DNA from 4 places in the Shewanella sp. SM87 genome. Region 4 is predicted to be linked to each of the others. Evidence: predicted binding sites of a transcription regulator. Region 4 holds the regulator's gene; each other region holds the start of a gene.

Region 1 (3,164 bases), on a different contig from region 4:
AAGGGCACGAGGCAGTATTTGCTTTCAGTCACTTGTCTTTTCAAGAATATTTTGCCGCCCACTTCATTAGCCAACAATGGTCACAGTTGAGTTGCAATGTAAAGTTAGTCGACTCCTTAACCTACAGCTGTAACAACCAAAGCTGGTTCGAATGCTGGCAGTTGGTGTTTGAAGATTATTCTCAAAACGGCAACAGCCGTCAGCAACACAGCCAATTCATCAAGAAACTATTTGGTTCAGTAGATCTGCTTGCTGAAAAATTCTCCGACAAAAGGAAGCGTTTTAGAGAGAAACCAGATTATGCACTCCATTTACTGAGTAAAATCATACTTAACCCTGCGGTCAAGCTAGCGCCCAACGACCGTCAAGGGCAAGCCACTGAATTGTGGATATATAACTTGCGCGAATTTTATAAAGGTTCGGCATCAATCTATACCCTATGGCCCGAGCTTTGCCGGGATTATGATAAGGTAGACAGTCTAAGCCGCAGGGCGATCGCAGCCGCCTTCGAACATTATGGGCATGAGAATGTATTAGGTCTCAATTTAAGCGGCGTGCAATCTGCTGATTTACGTCCATTGAAACTATGGCCCAACTTAAAGTATTTGATTTTAAATGATACCCAAGTTAATAACTTACAGTTATTGAAAGATTTTAAGCAACTGGACACTCTCGAATTCGATAATACCCAAGTCTCAGACTTAACACCGCTAACCCAGTTTACCGAGCTTAGAAGCCTATCTTTCTCAAACACAGCCGTATCTGATTTAACGCCGCTAACAGGGCTATCAAAACTAACAACTATTTATATGAACTACGGCCAAGTGGTCGAGTTAACGCCATTGGCGGAACTGCTAATGCTAAAGACTCTTATGCTCAATGGAACAAATGTGTCAGATTTATCGCCACTAACCAACTTAACTCAAATTGATTTTCTCGGATGCAACAATACAGATGTAGCAGATTTGACGCCGCTGGCGAAATTAACGGAGCTGACACTGCTTTGGCTAAATAACTCTCAGGTCTCGGACTTAGCATTTTTAGCAAGCATGCCAAACTTATGGTATTTAGAAGTAGCCAACACTTCTATCGCAGACCTAACGCCATTAGAAAAATTAATAGGGCTAAAGTGCCTTGATATATCCCACACTCAAGTGACCGATCTCACGCCACTGGCCAAACTACCAAGCTTAGTAGAAGTGTTAGCTAGCGGATGTAAGCTTGATGCGGCAAGCCTGCAAAACTTACCCGAACACATCAAAGTGCATCTTGATTGACGAGGATAGTTTGTTGATTTAATTCAATGATATTAGCAAGTCATGACGCTATCCGATTTGCACGGCTGCACTCGCTCGCATCTAGCACACTCGCATGATGGCTCATCAAAACAGGGAGGTTTTGATGACAGCAATCATTGAGCGCCGCGCGTTTTTAACCACAGTAATTGCTTGGCGTTAAAAAGCCCATAGAGAACAAGCCGACACTGATTAATTAATGAATTGATTCACGAATTAACAGTGTCGGCTTTTATTTGTCTTTACTTATGGACGACATCAGCTCACAGTCTTTGATTCAACGTATTAGGCTGAAACTCTTACCGAAGCTTAGGTAAAAATTGCCTACCCCTCTTTTAATTCACTCACACCATTTTAAATAAAATGATTTAAATTATATTTAAAATCAATTAACTACTTAAAATTTTTAAAGTTGGCATTAAGATCGCAATCAAGTAAGAGCCATTAGCCGTTACCTTACAAGTGACACAAACGGTCATGAGAAGGATTAATACAAGGGCAGGAGGTTATTATGCTAGGTTGGACATTAGTATTTCTAGTTGTTGCCGTGATTGCCGGGTTGTTAGGATTTGCTGGGATTGCTGGCGCAGCGGCGGGAATAGCGAAAATCATTTTCTTCATATTTATTGTGTTATTAGTGATTTCTCTGCTGATCAATGCCCTTAAGGGTAAATCACCGCGACTATAATTTTTTTAGAAAAGGAGATAGATATGAAACCATTTACCCTGATGACAAGTGCAGCATTCGCATTATTACTCGCCCTAGGTTTAACGGCCTGTAGTGATAACAAAGCCGAAGACGCGGGCGAAAAAATCGATGAAGTAATGACTGATACAGGTAACGCTATCGAAGATGCCTGTGAAGAAGTCAAAGAAGGTGTTAAAGCTAAAGATACTAAGTGCTAAACAAATCTCACTTTAGGGTGGCAATAGACTCGTCTACTGCCACCCTTTTGGTTTAGACTCGCTCATTTCTGCATCTCTCATCTCGACATCTATCCATTCAAGTGCAACGATTTTAACCAAGAACAATGGCATTGGAGGACTTGCATGCTAACGAAGATCCACATCAAATATTTGTACACTGCAGGTGCAGTATTGTTAGCCTATTTTGCAGTAACAGACACTTCTCCCCTGCTCACTTTCATTTGTGCATGGACAAGTCTGTCACTGTTTTTAGTCGGTTCAGCCTATTGGTTTAATCTCGCCAGTATTTTTAGAAAACGCCAAGATGGCACTATCCCTTGGTATATTCGTTGGGGTTTTATTCCCTTTTTATTAGGTAGTCGACTCTATAACCACTGGGCCAGAAAATACGATTCAGTACCACCCATGCAGAGGATTGATGAACATCTGTATCTCGGCTGTAGACTCTTTTCCGCAGATCTGGAAAAGATTAAAGCCAATAAGATCACTGCCATTCTGGATGTCACCGCTGAATTTGATGGCTTAGATTGGTCGCAATTTGAAGATCATATCGAGTATTTAAATATTCCCATCCTCGACCATAGCGTACCGACCAGCGCCCAACTCAATCAAGCCGTTAACTGGCTGCACCGCCAAGTGCGCGCCAATAAACAGGTACTCATCCACTGTGCTATGGGTCGTGGCCGCTCAGTGCTGGTACTCGCCGCTTATTTGGTTTGTAAAGATAAACAACAGCACTTCGCCGAAGTACTGCAGCAGATAAAGCAAATCCGCAAAACCGCTGGCTTAAACAAATGGCAATTACGCGCGCTTGATCGCATGCTCAGTCAAGGGAAAATTAACATCCACAAAGTGGCGTGGATTATCGCCAACCCAGTTTCTGGTGGCGGGAAATGGCAAGAATACAGCGAGCAAATCAAAGATGAACTCAAAGCCTATTTT
Region 2 (3,164 bases), on a different contig from region 4:
TCGCAATAAAAGGCTCGTTCACCCTAGGGCTGGCAAGATGTATGGTATTAGCAACCAGTTCTTTCCCGACCCCACTTTCCCCAATAATCAGCACATTACTGCCTGTCGCAGAGACGCGACGAATTGTGCGATATAGCTTGTGCATAGGAGCTGATGAACCAACAAGCAAACCGTATTGGTCTAGCTCGCTAGCAAAAGGATGCTGTCGATTAGGCGATGATGCTAAATACTGTGCAAAATCAGCAAAAATTTCGCTGATTAGCGGCATATCGTAAGGTTTGCGAAAGTGGTAACCAGCAAAATGAGACATTAACTGATCAAGATTGGGGTTTGGCTGACCGTCGGAGAGAAAAATAAACTCAATATTTGACATGGCCGCATTATCCAGCAGCACAAGGTAATCTTCACGACTAAGACTGGATAACTCAATAATGGCAACATCGACGTGATTTGCCCCTAGCTGCTCTATCCAAGGCAAGTCATCGACACTGCGTAGCTTATTAAAGTCAGCAGCACCAGCAAGTTCGATGATTGCTTGCTCGGCGCTAACATCCTGCAAGTGATAAAAAAGTGTCAGTCGAGCCATGCGTATCTACTCCCTGTATGAAAAACTACTGTATGTCAGCCATGAAATTTTAACAACAGCAACGGTAATAGTTGCCGATGTTCTAAGATGATATCTCGATGAACTGAGAATATCAGTCTAAAAATCAGCCTGTTAAAATATCATTAAAAACGAGAACAGAATATGCATGGTAGCTGAACGAAACAAAATCAGTTTACCCAAGCAGTTAAACAATCTATGTCGAACACTGGCATTAGGAGGCCCATAATGAAGTCTAATGTTGTGCAACATCAGACTGATATCCGCGCCGATATCATGTTGATCGATGAAATCATCAAGCTGAATCAGGAAGGACTCACATTTTACAACCAAGCGAGAAGGTATGTCGAAGACTATAATCTTAAGCGTGTTTTTTCCGCCAAAGCTAACATCCACCAACGAATGTTAACTCGGTTTGAACAGCTGAGACGTTTGGCTGACGAGCCAATTAATGGCCTAAGTCACACCGTGCCCGTCACTTATACTCAAGCAACAGAATTGCTGCAACAGTGCCAAATTTCGCAGGCTATGACCGCCCTTGTCGATATAGAGCAGCAAGTGCTAATCCAAATAAAACAAGCAGTAAGGCAAGCGCATCAGCCACAACTTGTAAACCAACTTGCAGAGGGCGCCGCTTGGCTGCAAATGAGTTACGACGGTACAGGATCGCTCAATCACCATTAATTCCCTGTCGCTAAGTGAGCCATATTTAACCGACTCCCCTCCACTTTTACTACAGACATAATACCGCACTGATGAGTGCGGTTTTTTATGCTCGAATGATGGCTCAACATGCCAGAAAAAATTACATTTTGTCGGTAAAAAAGACCGACCTAAAGGAAAATGCCAAGGTATAAAAACGCCAGAAAAAACAATTAAACCATTAAAAATCATAATTTTAAAAACATTGGCACGATTGGCGCATTACCTAGCTTCGAGAAAACAACGGAGGATATGATTATGAAAACTACAACAGCATCAGTACTAGTGGCTTTACTTGTCGGTTCAATCAGTTTAAATGTGGCCGCCGCCCAAGATTGGAAAGGCGGAACCAAGGATGCGTGGATCGATGGAAAAGCAGAAACCACTTTACTGCTCAACACGAATCTCAATTCCTTCGACATCATTACAGATGTCAAAGATGGTAAAGTGACGTTAACAGGTAAAGTGGAAAGCAGTGTGGATAAAGCCCTCGCCACAGAGCTCATCAAGAGCTTAGATGGGGTGAAAGATGTCGATAACCAACTCACTGTGATGAATGAAAAAGAAGGCACCAGTGAAGTTGTTGCCACCTTAACTGACTCTAAAGTTGCCACAGTCATCAAAACGCGTTTACTGTTTTCAACTGACGTATCCGGCACCCAAATTAATGTGGATGTTGCCAATGGCATAGTCACATTGAAAGGTGAAGTTACCAGCGATGCAGAACGTCAGTTAGCACTGAAAATTGCCGAAAATACCGACGATGTGAAAAAGGTCGTTGATAAAATTAAAGTTGTTAAAAAAGTGTCTTAACTCTCGCGACAACGGCATTTTTTAAATTAAACGTATTTTAAGTAACAGCACACCGATCTAGACTCAAGGTTCGATAGTGCTTTATGAAAAAAGAATCAAAAAAACCAGCCTCAGCTGGTTTTTTTATGTCCATTTTCAGACTCAATCGAAAAGACTTACTCGCTTAAATTAAGAAGGGTGAATTCAGATGACTCGAATGATCATAAAGGAGAAGAGTTACAGAACACTGAGCTAAAACGCAGGCGTTACTCAAGCTTCAAAGCCAAACTAAGCTTCAAAGTCAAACTGGAATACATAAAAATGTTGGCCATTCTCAATATTGATGGTCATAGTGCCAGTTAACCCCAGCAACTCCCCCGCCCCAGAATGGGGTATCACTTCTAAGATCAGACGATTTTGTCCATCGGTCATAATGCCAAAATGTTGTAATACAAAACTGCCCTGCTTACCGCACAAATTACCAACCACTTGTTCAATGGCCACATAGCCAGCTGAGCCCTTGACTGACGTCATAGCACTGAGCATTTCCCCTTTGCTGCGACCCTCAAGCTCACCATAAAAGGTTTTATCTAAGCCCATACGTCCTAACGTCACACCACCAATACCAGTAGCATAGGGGCTATCAGGAGTGAGCTTAACATCAAATTTCCCAGTGATTTTGCTAACTTGCATGACACTCTCCTTGTCGAAATCTTATGCTGACCTATTACCTGCTAACGCTTGCTATTGAAGCAAACATCACCCACTGACCGAAAAACAACTTAGCATAAGCCTGCGTAGATCCATAATGGCATTTACACGCTACTTATGTATGCTGGTCTCACTCACTACCATCTCTATGGTTTTGACTATTTCAGGGCTTTCAGACATAGGTTGGTCAGACGCTCTATCGCGATAAGTCACAGCAATTTTGAATGGGGCTTCAAAAGGATAAACAGGTTCAATACTATCAACTTCGATTCGATCGCCAAGCATGACACTGCCTAAGTGTTTCAAGCTATTGTGTTTAAAATCCAGATTAAACAATCCAAGATACCAAAATACG
Region 3 (3,164 bases), on a different contig from region 4:
CGCAATAGGTTCTAACAGTTCTAACATGGAAGTCGCCTTAAGCTGTTTACGACAATGATATTAACTTTCGGTGAACAACTATGGTTAGCGTAATCATCGCTTAAAAAATAACCATAGCATTGATATCTCGCATCAAAATGATATAACGCAGAGATTTAGACCGAAAAAGTCCACTAAAGTAGGGGGTTATATCTGACTGATATGCCAGCTTTTAATTATATTTTAAGAGTATACCAAATATTCGTCTCTAGACTGTAACATTCCGAACTAAATCGCTGCAAGCCTAGCCTATTAAGCCACATCAACTTAGCCATAAGGGTTGTCGCCACGATTAAACCGTAGCCAATAAAAAAGCCCCTAGTCGATAAATTGACTAGGGGCGTAGCATTCAAGTTTGACTCATGCACAAGGAGATAGAAGTTATTGCAGTTAAAACTAAGGGCGATTCGCAAGAACTATTTACAAGAACTATTCACGCAGTTCCTTGGTTGAGTTTTGTGTCAACACATAAGGTGCTAGTTCTGGCACTTCTTGGCGCAATTGATTTTCAAGCACTAACAAATTTTCAAATCGGTCGCACAAACGGTCAGCCTTAGCTTCTAATCCCTTAGATTGGCTCTCAACTTGTTGCTCAATATCTTGGCCTAAATTGTCCATTTTTTTGGAGAAGGTATCCATCTTGGCTTCAAAATTCTCACCGCCACCAGACATGATTTGGCCACCTAAGTTCATCATAATTGCGCCAATTGAATTCTGGACAATTTGTTCCATTTCCTGCTCGAATTCATCGTTAAATGTACTTTGCATCGAGTCTTCAGTCGCCCCTAAATAGAAGCTATCACCATTCTTATAAGCCACTGAATCAACCCGTTTTTGAACGCCAGCCATCATTTCATCAAATTTTGCACCAGCGGCATCACCCATTAAAGGTGTTAAGGCCATACCAACCGCTTTGGAAGCAAGAGATACTGCCTCATTCACCAGTTCAATCACTTCTGGCACTTGAGTCGAAACTTCATCGGCATATTGAGTAACCAATTTTTTCTGCTTGTCGGTTAAGTTAACTTGCTTACCTTCCACAAATAACTTGTCAACTTCGATACGATACTTTTCTGTGCCCTTCTCGCTCATGACTAATTTTTTAGGCTCAACCATAACGTCATAATTTAAGGCGACTTCACAGCGTTCATCTATTTTTGGCTCTGTTTGTGCTTGCGCCAGCTGTACGCTAGATGTTCCTAAAATCACGCCAGATAATGCAAATCCAGTTAATAACTTATTTAATTTCATTTTTGTTCGTCCTTTAATCTGAATAATTCGATAAACCTAAACTACTGAATAGCTTATAGCAGGAGATGTGCCAACTTTATAACAATATGATTATGTTGGATTTTTTAAAGTTAGCACTAAAAGGTCATTAGCGAAATTCGCTAACATTTAGTCTGATAGTGCTAATAAAAAACGAGAGATAAGACTAGAAAATAGAACGACCGAGACGCTGACTGAGATGCTCAAGCATCGCAGTGCCCGCAAGTGAGTTGCCATTATTATCGAGTTCTGGCGACCATACACAAATCGACAGTTCTCCAGGGATCACGGCAATAATACCACCACCGACGCCACTTTTACCTGGCATACCAACACGATAAGCAAACTCACCCGCACCATCGTATAAGCCAGAGGTTGCCAACAGAGCGTTAAGTTGTCGAGTTTGCACTTGAGAGATAAGCTCAGACCCTGTGATACTTTTACCGCGATTAGCCAAATACAACATGGCCTTAGACAAGTCAGCACAATTCATCTTCAAGGCGCAATAATGAAAATAGGTGCGCAGCACAGTATCAACATCGCCTTGAAAATTACCAAACGACTTCATCAAATAAGCGATAGCCGCATTGCGCGCACTATGCTGATATTCTGAATCTGCTACTTGTTTATCGAAACACACTTTATCGTTTTGGCTTAGTTGCCTGACTAACTCAAGCATTCTGTGTTTAGGAGCACCTAAACGACTCTGCAATAAGTCAGCAATCACTAACGCGCCAGCATTGATAAAGGGATTACGCGGCTTGCCACGTTCTAACTCGACTTGTACTAAAGAGTTGAATGAATGGCCCGAAGGTTCTTTGCCAACACGGCTCCAGATTTCGGCTTCTTCATACAAAGTTAACGCTAAGGTTAAGCTGAAAACTTTGGAGATACTTTGAATCGAAAACGGCTCAAGGTAATCGCCCGCACCTAAAGTTTCACCGTCAACAGTCGTGACGGCAATGCCTAATTTTCCAGCATCAACGCTGGCCAGTGCGGGGATATAATTTGCAACCTTTCCTTGGCCGAGCAAGGGTCGAACTTTCTCGACCACTTCCTCAAGTAATGCCAACTCGGGCATTAACCCCACCAAATGTCGTACAGTTCGCTAACTTCAACCTGAGACACTTTTTGGGTCGCCCAGAATGCCTTAACTGCAGCAATATCTTCTTCGGTACATTTCCCAATCGTTTGAGTGGCGATAATGCCTTCCCATTCGATGTGGCCGCCGCCATGGAAACCTAATTTACGGGTTTCGATCACTTCATCGATGAATTTATCTACAGTTGCATCGATATCGGCTTCAGATACTGATGCATCAAAAGTCCAAGCCATATCGAAACCTAACTCTTGGAATTCATCAACGCGCATTTTCTTACGTAAACGACGGCTACGATTAGTTGCCATAGTGATTTTCCCTTTTGTGTTTAAAATTAGCTAAAATTGAGTTCGTGATTAAGCGATACGCTCAAACATCAGATCCCATACACCGTGACCCAGTCTATGGCCGCGGGCTTCAAACTTTGTCAATGGACGATGATCAGGACGCGGCACAACACTGCCGTCGGCCGACTGGTTTTGATAACCCGGAGCGGCTTGCATCACCTCTAACATATGCTCGCTGTACTCTTCCCAGTCAGTGGCCATATGGAACACACCGCCAATTTTTAGCTTGCGACGAATAAGTTCGGCAAATTCAGCTTGTACGATGCGGCGTTTATGGTGACGTTTTTTATGCCAAGGATCTGGGAAGAACAATTGCACTCGGGCTAATGAACCGTCAGCAATCGCATGTTCTAATACTTCCATGGCATCGTGATGATACACACGTAAATTAGTCACACCAGCAATGGCGG
Region 4 (3,164 bases):
GCTCGTTAACTCAGTATCTGGAGGTAGGCTAGCGAGTTGTTTCACTAAGACCTTATCCTGCTCAGGCATGTTACGCACGTCGACACTGATGGCGACGAGATCGTTACTGCCTTTGAGTTGCTCAAGCAAACTGCCAATCAATGGCAAGGGAAGGTTATCGACACAATAATAGCCGAGATCTTCGAGTACCCTAAGGGCGACAGATTTGCCTGAGCCTGAGCGGCCCGACACTATGACCAGTTTCATCCAGTGATTACCTGATAGAGTTCCGTTTCATCATGCGTCTTGCGTAATTGCTTTAATATTTGCTTGTCGCTCAGCTTTTCGGCCATGCAAGACAAGGTACTTAAGTGCTGCTGACATTGGTCTGCAGGCACCAGTAGTGCAAATAAAATATCAACAGGTTGCTTATCGATAGCATCAAATGCTATCGGCTCTTCACACTTAATTAGTATGGCAATGGGCTGATCTATATCGGCTAGTCGACCATGTGGAATGGCGATGCCGTTACCTATACCTGTGCTCCCCATCTTTTCGCGCGCCACTAGGCTTTCGAATATCTCTTGAGATGAGAGGGTCGGGTACTGGGCAGCGACTAAGTCGCTGATGAGTTCCAGTACCTTTTTCTTGCTGCCCGGAGTGGCGCAGGTAGTGCACTCCGGCCGCAGTATGGTACAAAGTTCCATTATTAGTGTTTTGTTAACTTCTCTTTGTGTTTAATAACCTGACGGTCAAGCTTGTCAATCAGGGCGTCTATAGCGGCATACATGTCAGCATGCTCTGAAGTAGCAAAAACTTCACCACCTATGAGGTTTATTCTCGCTTCAGCAATTTGTTGCATTTTCTCAACATTGAGCACAACGTGCACATTATTGATCTGTTCGAAATGGCGTTCAAGTTTTGAAAACTTTTCTTCTACATATGCACGTAACGATTCGGTAATTTCGACATGGTGTCCACTTAGGTTTATTTGCATAGAAACGTCCTCCGATATCCACTGTAGGTTATAAACTTTTACGCTGATTAGAAGGTGGAATAAGCATAGCCTCTCGGTACTTCGCAATGGTTCTGCGGGCTACGTTGATCCCTTGTTCTGCCAGAAGTTGTGCCATCTTGCTATCGCTTAATGGTTTTTTCTGGTTTTCCGCTGCCACCAGTTTCTTTATAAAGGCTCTGATTGCTGTGGATGAGCACTCACCACCATCGTCAGTACCGACGTGGCTAGAGAAGAAGTATTTTAGTTCAAAAAGTCCCTTAGGGGTATGCATGTATTTTTGAGTTGTGACCCGTGAGATGGTGGACTCATGCATTTCTACCGCTTCGGCAATATCGTTAAGCACCATAGGCTTCATGGCTTCTTCACCGTACTCAAAGAAACCTTGCTGATATTGCACTATGCAATTAGCAACTTTAAGCAAAGTGTCGTTACGGCTTTCTAGACTCTTAATAAACCATTTAGCCTCTTGCAGATGGCCGCGAATAAATTGGCTATCGGCTTGGTTTTTTGTGCTGCGTGCCATAGAAGCATAATGTTGATTTACATTGATTTTGGGCATGCAGTCAGGATTAAGCTCAACGACCCAGCGGCCATTTTTCTTCGACACAGACACATCTGGGATAACGTATTCGTCATTATTGGGCGTGATCAACAAACCTGGGCGAGGATTGAGGGTTTGGATGAGTGCTATACCATCCCTTAATTCATCTTCTTTTAATTTAGTCTTACGCATCAATAACCTAAAATCACGGGCGGCGATCAGATCTAAATGATCTTTGATCAGCATGCGGGCGTTTTCTAGGTTGGGAGTATCAGCGGCGAAATGCGACAGTTGGATCAGCAGGCATTCACTTAAATCGCGTGCAGCAACGCCTATGGGATCAAAATGCTGAATGCGCTTGAGTACGGCTTCGACTTCGTCAAGCTCAACTTCAGGATTACCCATGGCTTCGAGAATTTCTTCAGTGCTTTGGGTGAGATAGCCCTGATCGTCGATGGCATCAATAATGGCGGTGGCAATGGCTAAATCGGTTTCAGAAAACGGCGTGAGGTTTTTTTGCCATTCTAAGTGTTCGTACAAACCTTCACTGGTCTCGCCTTGGAAGGGCATATCGTCTTCACGACTGCCGCCGGGGCCTGAGTTTGGGGAGGCGGTAAACACTTCATCCCATGTGGTGTCCATGGGGAGCTCATCGGGCATGGATTCTTTGGTTAGCGACTCTGCCGTGTCTATGGTGGAGCTGTCTTTTTCTGGTGGCAGAGTGCTAGATTCACTGAAATCCGTATCGGATAGCGTTTGGTTTACAGGGGTTTTAGTGGCGTCGAATTGATCCTCTTCCAGCTCGAGAAGGGGATTAGAATCTAATGCTTGCTGGATCTCTTGCTGCAGTTCTAATGACGACAGTTGCAACAGACGTATAGCCTGTTGTAGTTGTGGCGTCATGGTTAACTGTTGACCCAGTTTGAGCTGGAGTGACGCTTTCATGTTACCGCTGATCCCTACGTTATTATTGTTGGATGAGGTCGCTTATTATCATTTTGAGTGAAGCCCAATGGCGGTGTAAATTGCCTCCATTGGCTTCGCTCGATTAACTATAGCCTGAATTGTTCACCTAAGTACACAGCCCTAACTTGCTGATTGTCTAAGATCTCTGCTGGAGTTCCTTCGGCAATCAGGTTTCCGTGACTCACAATATAAGCATGTTCACATACATCTAATGTCTCGCGGACATTATGGTCTGTGATCAGTACGCCAAGGCCGCGACTTTTGAGTTGTTCGATAATCTTCTTGATGTCGATAACCGAAATAGGATCGACGCCGGCAAACGGTTCATCGAGCAAAATGAACTTAGGATTAGCGGCTAAAGCCCGCGCAATTTCGACGCGACGACGTTCGCCACCCGACAATGACATGCCTTGGCTGTCACGGATGTGGGTGATATGAAACTCTTCGAGCAGATGTTCTAGTTCTTCTTCTCGTTCTTCGTTTTTAAGTTCTTTACGAGTTTGCAGTACGGCCATGATGTTGTCATGAACAGTTAGCTTACGAAAGATACTGGCTTCTTGCGGTAAGTAACCTATGCCTTTGCGGGCACGTAGATGCATAGGATCTGCGGTTAAATCATCATCGTCGATAAAGATATGTCCCTTATCGCTCTTCACTAGC

Evidence for each region. The regulator sigma-54, encoded in region 4, starts transcription at its own class of promoters, with help from an activator protein. The targets are predictions, from matches to a motif close to GTTGGCACGNNNNTNGNNT.
Region 1: the regulator sigma-54 is predicted to act here: its motif matches at 1,707-1,725, upstream of L5M11_RS03415 (DUF1328 family protein).
Region 2: the regulator sigma-54 is predicted to act here: its motif matches at 1,511-1,529, upstream of L5M11_RS03380 (BON domain-containing protein).
Region 3: the regulator sigma-54 is predicted to act here: its motif matches at 1,347-1,365, upstream of L5M11_RS01430 (YggN family protein).

The regions. Positions count from the first base shown of each region.
Region 1 is NZ_JAKKSC010000003.1:91,912-95,075, reverse strand. It holds gene L5M11_RS03420 (NACHT domain-containing protein) at 1-1,277, shown strand, start outside; gene L5M11_RS03415 (DUF1328 family protein) at 1,807-1,983, shown strand; gene L5M11_RS03410 (hypothetical protein) at 2,007-2,201, shown strand; gene L5M11_RS03405 (diacylglycerol kinase family protein) at 2,346-3,164, shown strand, end outside.
Region 2 is NZ_JAKKSC010000003.1:84,973-88,136, reverse strand. It holds gene L5M11_RS03390 (sigma-54 interaction domain-containing protein) at 1-586, opposite strand, end outside; gene L5M11_RS03385 (glutamyl-tRNA reductase) at 833-1,288, shown strand; gene L5M11_RS03380 (BON domain-containing protein) at 1,565-2,119, shown strand; gene L5M11_RS03375 (DUF3224 domain-containing protein) at 2,387-2,791, opposite strand; gene L5M11_RS03370 (hypothetical protein) at 2,921-3,164, opposite strand, start outside.
Region 3 is NZ_JAKKSC010000001.1:302,880-306,043, forward strand. It holds gene L5M11_RS01425 (LysR family transcriptional regulator) at 1-27, opposite strand, end outside; gene L5M11_RS01430 (YggN family protein) at 469-1,290, opposite strand; gene glsB (glutaminase B) at 1,475-2,389, opposite strand; gene L5M11_RS01440 (YggL family protein) at 2,389-2,715, opposite strand; gene trmB (tRNA (guanosine(46)-N7)-methyltransferase TrmB) at 2,764-3,164, opposite strand, start outside.
Region 4 is NZ_JAKKSC010000006.1:123,743-126,906, reverse strand. It holds gene rapZ (RNase adapter RapZ) at 1-246, opposite strand, end outside; gene ptsN (PTS IIA-like nitrogen regulatory protein PtsN) at 243-686, opposite strand; gene hpf (ribosome hibernation promoting factor) at 689-976, opposite strand; gene L5M11_RS06890 (RNA polymerase factor sigma-54) at 1,005-2,483, opposite strand; gene lptB (LPS export ABC transporter ATP-binding protein) at 2,591-3,164, opposite strand, start outside.